DNA from 3 places in the Planococcus sp. TJ-302 genome. Region 3 is predicted to be linked to each of the others. Evidence: riboswitches for the same ligand, from Rfam matches in the RefSeq annotation. Region 3 holds a riboswitch; each other region holds the start of a gene.
The links. Region 3 has a riboswitch for S-adenosylmethionine ahead of AC4EHB_RS08105 (O-acetylhomoserine aminocarboxypropyltransferase/cysteine synthase family protein). Riboswitches for the same ligand answer to the same signal wherever they lie in the genome.
Positions count from the first base shown of each region.

Region 1: another riboswitch for S-adenosylmethionine. It lies ahead of AC4EHB_RS12185 (methionine ABC transporter ATP-binding protein); the one in region 3 lies ahead of AC4EHB_RS08105 (O-acetylhomoserine aminocarboxypropyltransferase/cysteine synthase family protein).
Region 2: another riboswitch for S-adenosylmethionine. It lies ahead of AC4EHB_RS12710 (MetQ/NlpA family ABC transporter substrate-binding protein); the one in region 3 lies ahead of AC4EHB_RS08105 (O-acetylhomoserine aminocarboxypropyltransferase/cysteine synthase family protein).

Region 1 is NZ_JBZDOI010000002.1:254,685-258,890, forward strand. It holds gene AC4EHB_RS12175 (MetQ/NlpA family ABC transporter substrate-binding protein) at 1-47, opposite strand, end outside; gene AC4EHB_RS12180 (methionine ABC transporter permease) at 67-738, opposite strand; gene AC4EHB_RS12185 (methionine ABC transporter ATP-binding protein) at 728-1,741, opposite strand; SAM riboswitch class I at 1,813-1,921, opposite strand; gene AC4EHB_RS12190 (cation transporter dimerization domain-containing protein) at 2,146-2,409, opposite strand; gene AC4EHB_RS12195 (murein hydrolase activator EnvC family protein) at 2,587-4,128, opposite strand.
Region 2 is NZ_JBZDOI010000002.1:379,129-383,334, reverse strand. It holds gene groL (chaperonin GroEL) at 1-1,628, shown strand, start outside; SAM riboswitch class I at 1,800-1,926, shown strand; gene AC4EHB_RS12710 (MetQ/NlpA family ABC transporter substrate-binding protein) at 2,127-2,954, shown strand; gene AC4EHB_RS12705 (acyl-CoA dehydrogenase family protein) at 2,993-4,180, shown strand.
Region 3 is NZ_JBZDOI010000001.1:1,659,521-1,663,726, reverse strand. It holds gene AC4EHB_RS08115 (methionine ABC transporter ATP-binding protein) at 1-913, opposite strand, end outside; SAM riboswitch class I at 1,054-1,167, opposite strand; gene AC4EHB_RS08110 (glycerol-3-phosphate acyltransferase) at 1,272-1,913, opposite strand; SAM riboswitch class I at 2,047-2,162, shown strand; gene AC4EHB_RS08105 (O-acetylhomoserine aminocarboxypropyltransferase/cysteine synthase family protein) at 2,267-3,556, shown strand; gene metX (homoserine O-acetyltransferase MetX) at 3,569-4,206, shown strand, end outside.

The DNA of each region.
Region 1 (4,206 bases), on a different contig from region 3:
AAGGCAAGCAGGATGAGCAGGATAGCTGGTAAGATGAATTTTTTCATGTGAGTTTCTCTCCTTTTATTATCGTTTGTCTATTGCTTTGGATGTCCAGTCTCCAAGTTGCTGAAGAATTTGGACGAGAACGATCAAGATGACGACGGTGACGATCATGATGGTATTGTCGTAGCGGTAATAACCGAAGCGGATCGCCAAATCGCCGATGCCGCCACCGCCTACGACTCCCGCCATAGCGGAGTAGGCAACCAAAGAGATGATTGTGATCGTGACGCCTTGGATGATGCCCGGCTTCGCTTCCGGCAACAGCACATCTTTGATGATCATCCACGGCGTAGCGCCGACCGCAACAGCGGCTTCAATGACCCCTTTATCGATTTCGCGCAGCGACGTTTCGACGATGCGGGCGAAAAATGGGATGGCTGCGACTGATAGCGATACGCTTGCTGCCGCTGGCCCGATGGTCGAGTCCACCAATAGCTTGGTCAACGGAATCAAAGCAACGAGCAGAATGATGAACGGAATCGACCGCACCATATTGACGGTAAATCCGAGAATCGATTTGATCACCCGGTTTTCCAGAAACAGCCCTTTGTCGGTGACAAACAACACGATGCCGAGCGGCAATCCGACGACAATGGCAATCGCGAGCGACACGCCGATCATGTATAAGGTTTCGCCGAATGCTTTTGAAATATCCGGCCATAATTCGATCATATGCTGAAAATCAAAGCCCATTTTTAATCACCTCCACTTTTGCGCCACGGCCTTCCATATAGGTGATGGCCCTCCTGATATTTTCCGGCTGCCCTTGGATTTCCATCAAGAACAAACCGAGCGGCTTTTCCTGTATATATTCGATGGTACCGTGGAGAAAGTTTCCTTTGACATCAAAATGCTGGACGGTATCGGTGATGACGCCTTCTCCGGCCACCGCTCCCTTGAACTGCACTTTGATGATGCTTCCTGTACACGCATCAAGAATCGGCTGCGGCACATCAAACGACACGACAGAAGAAATGAATTCCTTCGTTAAATCGGTTTTGGGATCCGAAAAGATGTCGTAGACTTCTCCTTCTTCGATGACCCTGCCGTCCTGCATGACCGCCATCCGATCGCAGATTTCTTTGACGACGTTCATTTCATGGGTGATGAGGACAATCGTGATGTTCAGTTCCCGGTTTATCTTTTTCAACAGCCGCAGGATCGACAGCGTGGTATTCGGGTCAAGCGCGGATGTGGCTTCGTCGCAAAGCAGGACCGACGGGTTGTTCGCCAACGCCCGTGCAATGCCGACGCGCTGCTTTTGCCCGCCGCTCAGCTGTGCGGGATAGACGTCTTTCTTATCCGCCAATCCGACCATGTCCAGCAATTCGTCGACCCGTTTCGCCGACTCTTCTTTTGGCCGCTTGGCCGCTTTCAGCGCAAACGCGACGTTTTCGCCGACCGTCTTTTGGCTGATCAAATAGAAATGCTGAAAGATCATGCCGATTTTCAGCCGTGCCTGCCGAAGCTTTTCGCCGCGAAGGTGGGTCAGGTTCAAGCCGTCCACTTCAATTTCGCCGCTTGTCGGCTGTTCCAATAAATTCATGCAGCGCAGCAGCGAACTTTTCCCCGCTCCCGAGTAGCCGACGATGCCGAAAATTTCGCCTTCGTTAATGGTCAGCGTGACGTTGTCTACGCCGGTCACCAGACCTCTTTTCGTTTTATAGTCTTTTGATAGGTTTTGTATGCTGATCATGATGGTCCTCCTCTTTCCTACCAATAAAAAAATGCCTCTTTCATATAGAAAGAGGCACCGTAAATGGAATTGGTTTATCTTTCAGAATGAAATCATTCTGCAGGATTTAGCACCTTCCCAGCTCGTGCTGGGGGTTGCTGGACGTCTTCGGGCCTGTCCCTCGGTCTCTCTTGATAATGTTCCATATGAAGTTGTGTATTGGCTTGGATTTAATAGTATAGGACATCCTAAATGCTGTCAAACCTTTTTTTGAAAGTAATTGCTGTTTTCGAAATTGTTAGACCAGCTTCAGAAGGCGAATTTATTTCGTATTTTTTATTTTGATTGTGAGAATGGGTATGCTCGCTCCCCCTCCTTTCCTACCCCCACTATCAATTTGGATCCCAGCTCCAAAAAGCTTGGAACTATTCATTTACCCCTTCCATCTCTATTGTAGAAAATCCAATATTTAGTTCAGCTGTTGCTTCCCTAACAAGTTGTTCAATGGTTCGGGCATCTTCAAGTCCGTCCCTTTTTGCATAGAGGTGGACGTTCATTGCGTTCTCTTCTCCGTCAATTGACCAAATGCGCAATTGCTGAACCGATTGGTCTCCAGGTATTTTTTCTAATTCCAACCGGACGCTTTTCAAATCGATATTTTCGTATACGCCTTCAAGGAAACATGTCATTCATTGATAACTAGCCAAATGGCTCCATTATATTTCAATGCGTGTATCCGACTATCAAACTAACGGAATTCGCCAGATTTAGTTTTGAATTCCGTCAACTTTTTTATCAAAAGATTTCCAAAACCAAAGTCAAAAAAAAAACAGCATGCTTTAGTTAAAAGCACGCCGTTTTCACTATTATTGTAGATAATTCATTGGATTTACCGCATTAGAACGCGATCCGTTCCATGAACCAATATGAATTTCAAAATGTAGATGCGGACCGGTCGAGCGTCCTGTCGAACCAAGCAAACCGACCGTTTGGCCTTGTGAAACGGCTTGGCCAGCTGATACGCTAATCGCGTTCATGTGAGCGTAAACAGTCGCATAGGATTGGCCATTGATCGAATGGGTAAGAATGACGACATTTCCGTATCCACCCATCACGCCGGCAAAAGAAACATAACCGGACGCTGACGCAGAAATCGGTGTGCCGGTAGCATTTGCTATATCTTGCCCTAAATGCGATTCAGCACCTTCTCCGATATCCCGTCCACCGTAGCCGGATGAGTATCGGCCAGCAACCGGTCTGATAAACATTGCTCCAGAAGAAGGAGCAACTGCGGCTGCAGGGATTGGGCTTACAGAAGGACTTTCTGTTATCGCTGCCGGAACAGCTGAAGCCTTGGAACTGCTGGCAGCTTCCCGAGCCTCTGCAGCGCGTGCTTCTTCAGCAGCGGCCTGTGCTAACGCCTCTTCTTCTGCCGATTGAGCGAGTGCCTCTGCTTCATCTTTTGCTGTGGCTTGAGCGCGCGCTTCTTCAGCTGCTTGTGCTCGTGCTTCTGCAACAGCTTGTGCTCGTGCTTCTGCAACAGCCTGTGCTCGTGCCTCTGCCGCCGCAGCTTGTGCCCGTGCTTCTGCAGCAGCTTTTTCAGCTGCTATTTTTCGAAGACGTTCTTCTTCCGCTTTTCTTGCAATTTCAGCCAAGCGGGCTTGCTCATCAGCGATTTGTTTTTCCAAGTCTTCGCTGATTTCGATTACTTCACTGAATTTAATCTCTAGGCTGCCTTTTTCTGTCGCTAACCTTTGTTGTTCGGCTTCCAGCTCATTTACCAGGCCGGCTTGCTCTTTTTTCTGTCCATCAAACGAAGCTTTTAACCCGACCAGTTCCGAACGGCGTGTTTCCTGGTCATTAAGCTTGCTTTCAACTTGCGTTTTTTGTTCGGCCAATGCTTTTTTGTCATCCGCCTGATTTTGCATAATCTCACGATCCGCTTCAATCAGCGCGTTGACTGCAGAAAAACGGTCAATGAAATCAACGAAACTATTGGCGCCAAGCAGGACGTCGAGATATTCGACCGATCCCCCGCTTAATTGGATGGCACGAGCCCGTTCCTTAAGCAGTCCTGTACGCTCCGCAATCTTTTGTTCAAGTTCTTCAATCGATTTTCTCAATTCATCGATTTCGGATTTTGTCCCTTTGATTTCGGATTGCACCTGATTGATCTTTGCTTCTGTTTCGGTAATTTGGGTATTCAAATCTGCTATTTTCGCCGCAAGCTGCTCCAATTTCGTAGCATTCTGATTGAGTTGCCCCTCTTTTTCATTGATGCCCGAATTTAGTTCGCTTTGCTGTTGCTGGGCTTCTTGTTTTTTCTCTTCTAATTTATCCAGGTTATCTGCATTAGCCGTTGGGACTAAAATGGATATGGCTAATATTGAAGATAAACTGGTCATCATCCATTTCGAAATCAAGTATTTTTTCCCCTTCCGATATCTTTCTGATATTGCTATATATGATTGATAATAATGTAAGAA
Region 2 (4,206 bases), on a different contig from region 3:
TGGCAAAAGAGATTTTATTCAGCGAAGATGCACGCAGCCAGATGCTGCGCGGTGTTGATAAATTGGCAGATGCAGTGAAAGTGACACTTGGGCCGAAAGGGCGCAACGTTGTACTTGAGAAGAAATTCGGTTCACCCCTCATCACAAATGACGGCGTAACGATTGCGAAAGAAATCGAGCTTGAAAACCCGTTCGAAAACATGGGCGCGAAATTGGTGGCGGAAGTCGCTTCTAAAACGAATGACATCGCAGGAGACGGTACGACAACGGCAACGGTCCTTGCGCAAGCAATGATCCGTGAAGGACTGAAAAACGTCACTGCAGGCGCGAACCCTGTCGGCATCCGCCGTGGGATCGAATTGGCTGTCGCAAGCGCTGTGGAAGGCTTGAAAGCCGTTTCCCAGCAAATCGAAGGCAAAGAATCGATTTCACAAGTGGCAGCTATTTCTTCCGGTGACGCTGAAGTGGGCAACTTGATCGCTGAAGCGATGGAGCGCGTCGGCAATGACGGTGTGATCACGCTGGAAGAATCACGCGGCTTCACGACGGAATTGGACGTTGTAGAAGGCATGCAATTCGACCGCGGCTACCAGTCGCCATACATGGTGACGGATTCGGACAAAATGGAAGCAGTCCTTGAAAACCCGTTCATCCTTGTCACTGACAAGAAAATCGGCAACATCCAGGAAATCCTTCCAGTGTTGGAGCAAGTTGTTCAGCAAAGCAAACCGTTATTGATCGTAGCGGAAGACGTTGAAGGCGAAGCGTTGGCTACATTGGTCGTCAACAAATTGCGTGGAACGTTCAATGCTGTAGCTGTCAAAGCTCCGGGCTTCGGCGATCGCCGCAAAGCGATGCTTGAAGACATTGCAGCATTGACAGGTGCGGAAGTCATCACGGAAGACCTTGGCTTGGAATTGAAAACGACGAACATTGCACAGCTTGGCCGTGCATCGAAAGTTGTCGTATCGAAAGAAAACACGACAATCGTTGAAGGCGCTGGAGACCAGCAGCAGATTGTTGCCCGCGTGGCGCAAATCCGCAACCAGCTGGAAGAAACGACTTCAGAATTCGACAAAGAGAAATTACAGGAACGCTTGGCAAAACTTGCCGGCGGCGTAGCAGTCATTAAAGTTGGAGCGGCTACTGAAACAGAATTGAAAGAACGCAAATTGCGCATTGAAGATGCTTTGAACGCAACGCGCGCAGCAGTAGAAGAAGGAATCGTTGCAGGCGGTGGTACAGCGCTTGTCAATGTATACAATAAAGTCGCGGAACTTCTGGAAACAACAGAAGGCGATGAAGCAACAGGCGTCAAAATCGTTCTTCGCGCGTTAGAAGAGCCGGTTCGCCAAATCGCAACGAACGCAGGCCTTGAAGGATCGATCATTGTTCACCGCCTGAAATCGGAAGAAATCGGCATCGGCTTCAACGCAGCGAACGGCACTTGGGTCAACATGCTTGAGCAAGGAATCGTCGACCCGACGAAAGTGACGCGTTCTGCACTTCAAAACGCAGCATCCGTTGCAGCGATGTTCTTGACGACTGAAGCAGTCGTAGCAGACATCCCAGAACCAGCAGGCCAAGGCGGCATGCCTGATATGGGCGGTATGGGCGGCATGATGTAATCATCAGCCTTCCGGAAAAACTCCCTCTCACTAAGTGAGAGGGAGTTTTTCTATTCTGTTGGGTAAAATATTAAAATGATTTTCTGAAAATGTGTTGTAATGAAATGGATCGTCTGCTATTGTATTAATCACATCAGATTACTCGGTATTAAATTTCCGAGTATACATAAATTCTTATCTAGAGAAGTGGAGGGACTGGCCCTTTGAAGCTTCGGCAGCGGAACTAATTGGAGAACATTCCGATTTGTAACTGTGCCAAATCCAGCAGGTGCCCTAGACAGCACTTGAAAGATGAGAAGAGCCGGACCGTGAGCCCCTCTTCTTAATTATGGAGAGGGGCTTTTTTCTATTCAATGGATTGAGAGGAATGAGGAGTAAAAGGTATCGAACCGCCGAAATGTTTTACATCATTTCCAGTTTATAAAATTGCCGCATATGCAACTGGTTTAGATTTGTCAGGGGCAGAGTAAAATAATGAAAAACAAGGAGAGATAGCAAATGAAAAAGCGATTAATTGGTATGTTGGGGCTTTCAGCTTCCCTATTATTAGCGGGCTGCGGCAATGATCAAGCTTCCGGAAGGGATACGAAAGAAGTGCGGGTCGGTTTCGGAGTTGGCACTTATGAGCAGCAATTCAAAGAAGGCATCTTGCCCATCTTAGAGGAGAAAGGGTACACCGTTGATACGACAACCTTCTCTCAGAATATGCAGTTGAATCCGGCAATGCAAGAAGGTTCAATTGATGCGAGTATTTTTCAGAGTACAGCTTATATGGAAGGGATGAATGATGAATTAAACATGAATATGACCGGTATTGCTTTTGTGCCGAGTGCCCCTCAAGGATTATATTCTAAACATCATCAATCCCTGGATGAAGTGAAAGACGGATCAACCGTAGGGGTGCCGAATGATCCGGTAAACCAGGAAAGAGCGGTGCGTATTCTTGAGGAGTTAGGATGGGTGACTGTCTCGTCTGATGCAGGGGTTACAGATTTCAACCTGAAAGGTGTTGAAACAGCCGATTACGACATTGACATTAAAGTATTAGACCCTGCTCAAATTCTAGTATCACTGCAGGACATTGACTTTGGGGTCGTCAATGGCAATTATATTGCCAATGCTCCGGACCGGAAAATTACAGATGCCCTCAAGATTGAAGATACACCTGAGCAGCACCGGATTGTTGTAACGATTGAGGAAGAAAACGAGGATACAGAATGGGCGAGAGATTTGAAGGAAGCATATGAATCAGAGGAATTTAAGGAATACATCGAGTCGAATGAACAATATGACGGGTTCATCTTAACAGAGGAATGGGATCAATAAATAAGAACCCGTATTAGAAAAAGAAAGGTGAAGTGTACATGGATATCACAGCAGATAAGACCTTTGAAGAGCGTTTGCAGTTACTGACACATACGGTTGCCTCATTCTCAGAAAGAGCAGCCGAAAACGATCTTGAAGGAAGGTTTCCATTTGAGAATTTTAAAGAACTGAAAGCAATCCATTATCCTTCATTGACGATTCCAGCGGAGTACGGAGGGGCAGGCATCTCATTATATGAGATGCTGCGCTACCAAGAAGTTATCAGTAAGGCTGACGGATCCACAGGATTGTCCATCGGCTGGCACATGGGAATCATTAAAGATCTGGGAGAAAAGAATAGATGGAAAGAGTCTATGCTGAAAAAACTATTTGACGATATCAGAGAAAATGGGACATTGATCAATAACTGTGCGACAGAAAAGCAAACAGGAAGTCCGACAAGGGGAGGAAAACCTTCTACAACAGCTAAAAAGGATGGACGGCATTGGGTTATCGATGGCAGGAAGACGTTTACGACAATGGCTCCCGTATTGGATTATTTCAACGTAACAGCTGCGATTGAAGAGACAGGTGAAATTGGATTTTTCCTCATCCCACGCTCAAAAGTAGGGGTAGAGATCGAAGAAACGTGGGATAGTATAGCCATGAAAGGTACAGGGAGCCATGATTTGATATTGAATAACGTCAAGCTTGAGGAAGACTCATTAGTCGAAATTCTCGAACCTGGAAAAAAACAGGCAGCTGGATGGCTGCTTCATATTCCGGCATGCTACCTCGGCATTGCACAGGCAGCGCAGGAGTATGCCATCAGTTTTGCAAAAGAATACTCGCCGAATAGTCTTAACGGCCCGATTCTCGACCTGCCGAATGTTAAGCAAAAGATTGGCCAAATCGAATTGGAACTAGTCAGAGCGAGACATTTTCTATATTCTGTAGCGAAGCAGTGGGATGAGTCGAATGAAGAGGAACGATCAAAGATGAATCCGGAATTGGGAGCCGTGAAGGTAGCTGTCACCAATTCAGCAATCACCATTGTTGATTTGGCAATGAGGGTAGCAGGTGCTCATAGTTTATCAGAAAAGAGCCCACTGCAAAGATATTACCGGGATGTGAGAGCGGGCCTTCACAATCCACCTATGGATGATATGGTTATTCCGTTGCTTGCTGACTATGCGATTGGAAACCAGGCTGTGAAAAAAACTTTGAGTGAACAAGTCATTAAATAGCAACTAGAAGCTCTCCCGTTTATTCC
Region 3 (4,206 bases):
CGCCTTGCAATTCAGTAATGTTGCCGAATAAAACATTCAAATCTAAATTGAAATCACGTGAAATGCGGGACATCAGCGGCTGTCCGACTGACGAGCCGGTGAATTGAATGCGGTAAATGGAATGGCTTCGTGCCGCATCCGCCAGCTGTGCCAGTAACGACGGCGGCAGCTCATCATTCATGACCGAGCGCACGAAGCGCTGGGTGGTCGGTTGCTGCGGATTGGTGAAGACATCAAATACTGTTCCTTTTTCGATGATTTTGCCGGCTTCCAGGACGGCGACTTTGTCGCAGATTTCACGGATGACGCCCATTTCATGTGTGATGAGCAAAATCGTGATGTTGTATTCCTGGTTGATGCGGCGCAGCAGTTCAAGAATAGATTGCGTGGTCTGCGGGTCCAGAGCGGAAGTCGCTTCGTCGCATAACAGCACGGAAGGATTAGTGGCAAGCGCCCGGGCGATTCCGATGCGCTGTTTCTGGCCACCCGATAATTGATCCGGATACTTCTCCGCTTGGTCAGCCAAGCCGACGAACTCCAGCAAGTTTTTGACTTGTTCCTTAATTTTATCTTTCGGTGTGTTGGCCAGCAGCAGTGGCATAGCGACGTTATGGTAGACCGTTTTGGAATTCAGCAGATTGAAATGCTGGAAAATCATACCGATGTCTTTTCGCGTTTTACGGATTTCACTGCCTGACAAGGCCAGGATATCTTTTCCGTGAATCAGCACTCGCCCGGTAGTCGGGCGTTCCAATAGATTGACTGTGCGGATCAGTGAACTTTTCCCGGCGCCGCTGAAGCCGATGACTCCGTATATTTCTCCGGTCTCAATCGTCAAATCAATGCCATTCAAAGCGTGGATTTCCTGTTTTCCGGATTGGTAGGTTTTTGTGACCTCCTCGAATTGAATCATGTAAAAGCGCCTCCTCAAGCTGAGTGTATCTATGCAAATCTCTTCGGTACAGATCAATCTTTCCAAAAGTGAACGATAAAAAGCCCTCTTTTTTCTTAATCCATAAGAAAAAAAGAGGGCTTCGGCATGAAACCATCTCGTTCTCATCTTCCAAATGCACGGATGCATTTGCAGGAATTAGCACAGTTTTCGCATGAAGCGAATCCGCTGCCGAAACGTCATAGGGCCTGTCCCTCGGTTTCTCTGGATAAGAAAGTGATGTACGTATTCGATTTGTAATGCTTACTTTAAAGGGGACTGTTGTAAAAGTCAACTAAAACTCCAAAAAAATTTTTGGACTTATTTCTGCCAGCTTATGTTAAGCAGAACCGGCGGATTTTTTGCGCAGCACTTCAGAAACCTTTTTTTCGGTGCCTTCCCGAACGCGCGCAATATTTTCAAGATGCTTCCAGATAGCCATTGCAAACAGCAGAATTGCAAAGGCTGGTGGCCAAAATCCTTCAGCTGGAAAAATCGCGATAGCTAAAAGCATGAGGTAAAGGACCAGCACGCCAGCGATGAGATAGTCGGTGGCGAGTGAAACGGCAACCAATAATAGGAGAGCGGCAATTCCAAATTTCCAATCCAGTGCCAGCATGACGCCAATAAGCGGTGCTGTTCCTTTGCCGCCGTTGAACTTCATATAGACGGGAAAGTTGTGGCCACAAACGACGCCCGCGCCAACGGTGAACAGCAAGGTCCAGGCTGTTCCATCCGAAAGCGCCGATGCGTCGAGCAGCAGCCGAAATCCGGCCACTGCAGCAAATCCTTTAATAATGTCGAAGGCGGCGACGAGTGCGCCGAATTTCCAGCCAAGCACAATTGCGGCGTTCGACGCTCCGGAGTTTTTAAGGCCTTCTTTATTGATGTTGACGCCCGTTAACAGCTGAGGGATGAGCGAGCCATGCAAAGAACCGATAATATAACCTGATATGAGTGCGGAAATTGTCCAAAATAACATCTGTATTCTCCTCCTTCCCTTCATTTTAACGCAACCGATGCTGGAAGGTTTCGAAATTATTTGAATTTTATTCTTGACATTGCTGGCCTTTCTTTTTATACTTCACAACAAGATGGAAAACTAAATCTGAATACTCTTATCAAGAGAGGCGGAGGGAATAGGCCCTGTGATGCCCAGCAACCAACAAGCGCAGCTTGGAAAGGTGCTAAATCCTACAGATCCGGTACGACGGGATCTGGCAGATGAGAGGAGGTATACCCGTATTTGGCGGCCCTCTTCTTAATCGAAGAGGGCTTTTTCTGTTCCCTCCTCAACCTTGGTTTCCATCCATAAAACCTTAGGAGGAATACGAAATGACAAATTTTAAACCGGAAACGCTTTTATTGCATGGTGGACAGCAGCCTGATCCCGTAACAGGCTCAAGAGGGGTGCCAATTTATAAAACGACTTCTTATGTGTTTAAGAATACGGAGCATGCCCAGAATTTATTCGGCTTGAAAGAAGCCGGCAATATCTATTCACGCATTATGAATCCGACGGTGGATGTATTTGAACAGCGAGTAGCGCTTCTCGAAGGCGGCACTGCAGCTGTGGCGCTGGCATCTGGGATGGCGGCTATCGCTTTCTCCATTCTGAATGTAGCAGAAGCGGGCGATGAGATCGTCGCGGACAGCAACTTGTACGGCGGTACTTACAGCCTCTTTGCAAATACATTGCCGAGATACGGTATTACGGTTAAGTTCGTCGACGGCAAGGATCCGGAAAATTTCCGTGGAGCCATCACCGATAAAACAAAAGCACTGTTTGGCGAAATTATCGGCAATCCGAGCCTGAATGTTTTCGATGTCGAAAAAGTGGCCAACATTGCACATGACAATGATATTCCGTTATTGATTGACAATACGTTTGCATCGCCTTACGGCAGCAACCCGATCGAATTCGGAGCCGATGTGGTCATCCACTCCGCAACAAAATGGATTGGCGGCCATGGTACAACAATCGGAGGCGTAGTTGTCGATGGCGGGAAATTCAATTGGAACAACCCGAAATTCCCAAGCTATACCGAACCCGATGAAAGCTACCACGGCATACGTTACGGAATCGACGCAGAAGGAGCTTCCTTTGCAACGAAATTGCGCGTTCAGCTGCTGCGTGATTTTGGCCCGTCTTTGAGTGCGGAGAGCGCGCATGCATTTTTACAGGGCTTGGAGACGCTGCATCTGCGGATTCCGCGCCATAACAGCAACGCACAGGCCATAGCGGAATATTTGAGAGACCATCCACAAGTGGAATGGGTCAATTATATCGGATTTGAAAATCATCCATCACATGGATTGGCGCAGAAATACTTGAAGGATGGATATGGATCGATCGTCAACTTCGGTGTTAAAGGTGGACGTGAAGCTGGACGTAAATTGATTGATAGCGTTGGATTGTGGTCGCATGTCGCCAACGTCGGCGATGCCAAATCGTTGATCATCCATCCGGCGTCGACAACGCATCAGCAATTGTCTAAAGAGGAACTTGAGTCATCGGGCGTCACGGAAGAATTGATCCGCTTGTCGGTCGGCCTTGAGAATCCGGAAGATTTGATTGCAGACCTTGAGCAGGCCATACAAGCTGCAGTTTTAGAAAACGTTTAGGAGGAATGCGGAATGGCTAGCGTATCTATCGGATCTTTGGCCCTGGAGTCGGGGGGAATCCTTGCGAATGTCGAACTTGCCTATGAACGCTGCGGGAAAAAAGGCGCCCCAGTGGTCCTTATATGCCATGCCTTGACAGGTGATCAATGGGCTGTCGGCACTGCGGAAAACCCAGGCTGGTGGGCAGGCCTGGCAGGGCCAGGGAAAGCCGTAGATACGGATAAATTCCAAGTCATCACTTTCAATGTGCTGGGCGGATGCAGCGGCACTACTGGCCCTTTGTCCATCAATCCACATACCGGAACGCCTTACAAGGCAGCATTCCCAGCCATCACAATCCGGGACATGGTGAATGCGGAATACGCTGCTTTACGTGAATTGGATATTACCGGTCTTGCCGCCGTAATTGGCGGATCTCTAGGTGGTATGAAAACCTTGGAATGGGGACGCAGTTACCCGGAATTCGTCAAAGCGATTTTCCCGCTTGCCGTAACGCCGGCTTACAGCGATTTTGGCGTCGCATTCAATTTTATCGGCATTCAATCGATCGTGAACGATCCGAAATTCAATGGCGGAAACTACGAGGACTCCGCTGATTTGAAAGGTTTTGAGATAGCCCGCATAGCAGGGATGGTGACATATCGGAGCGG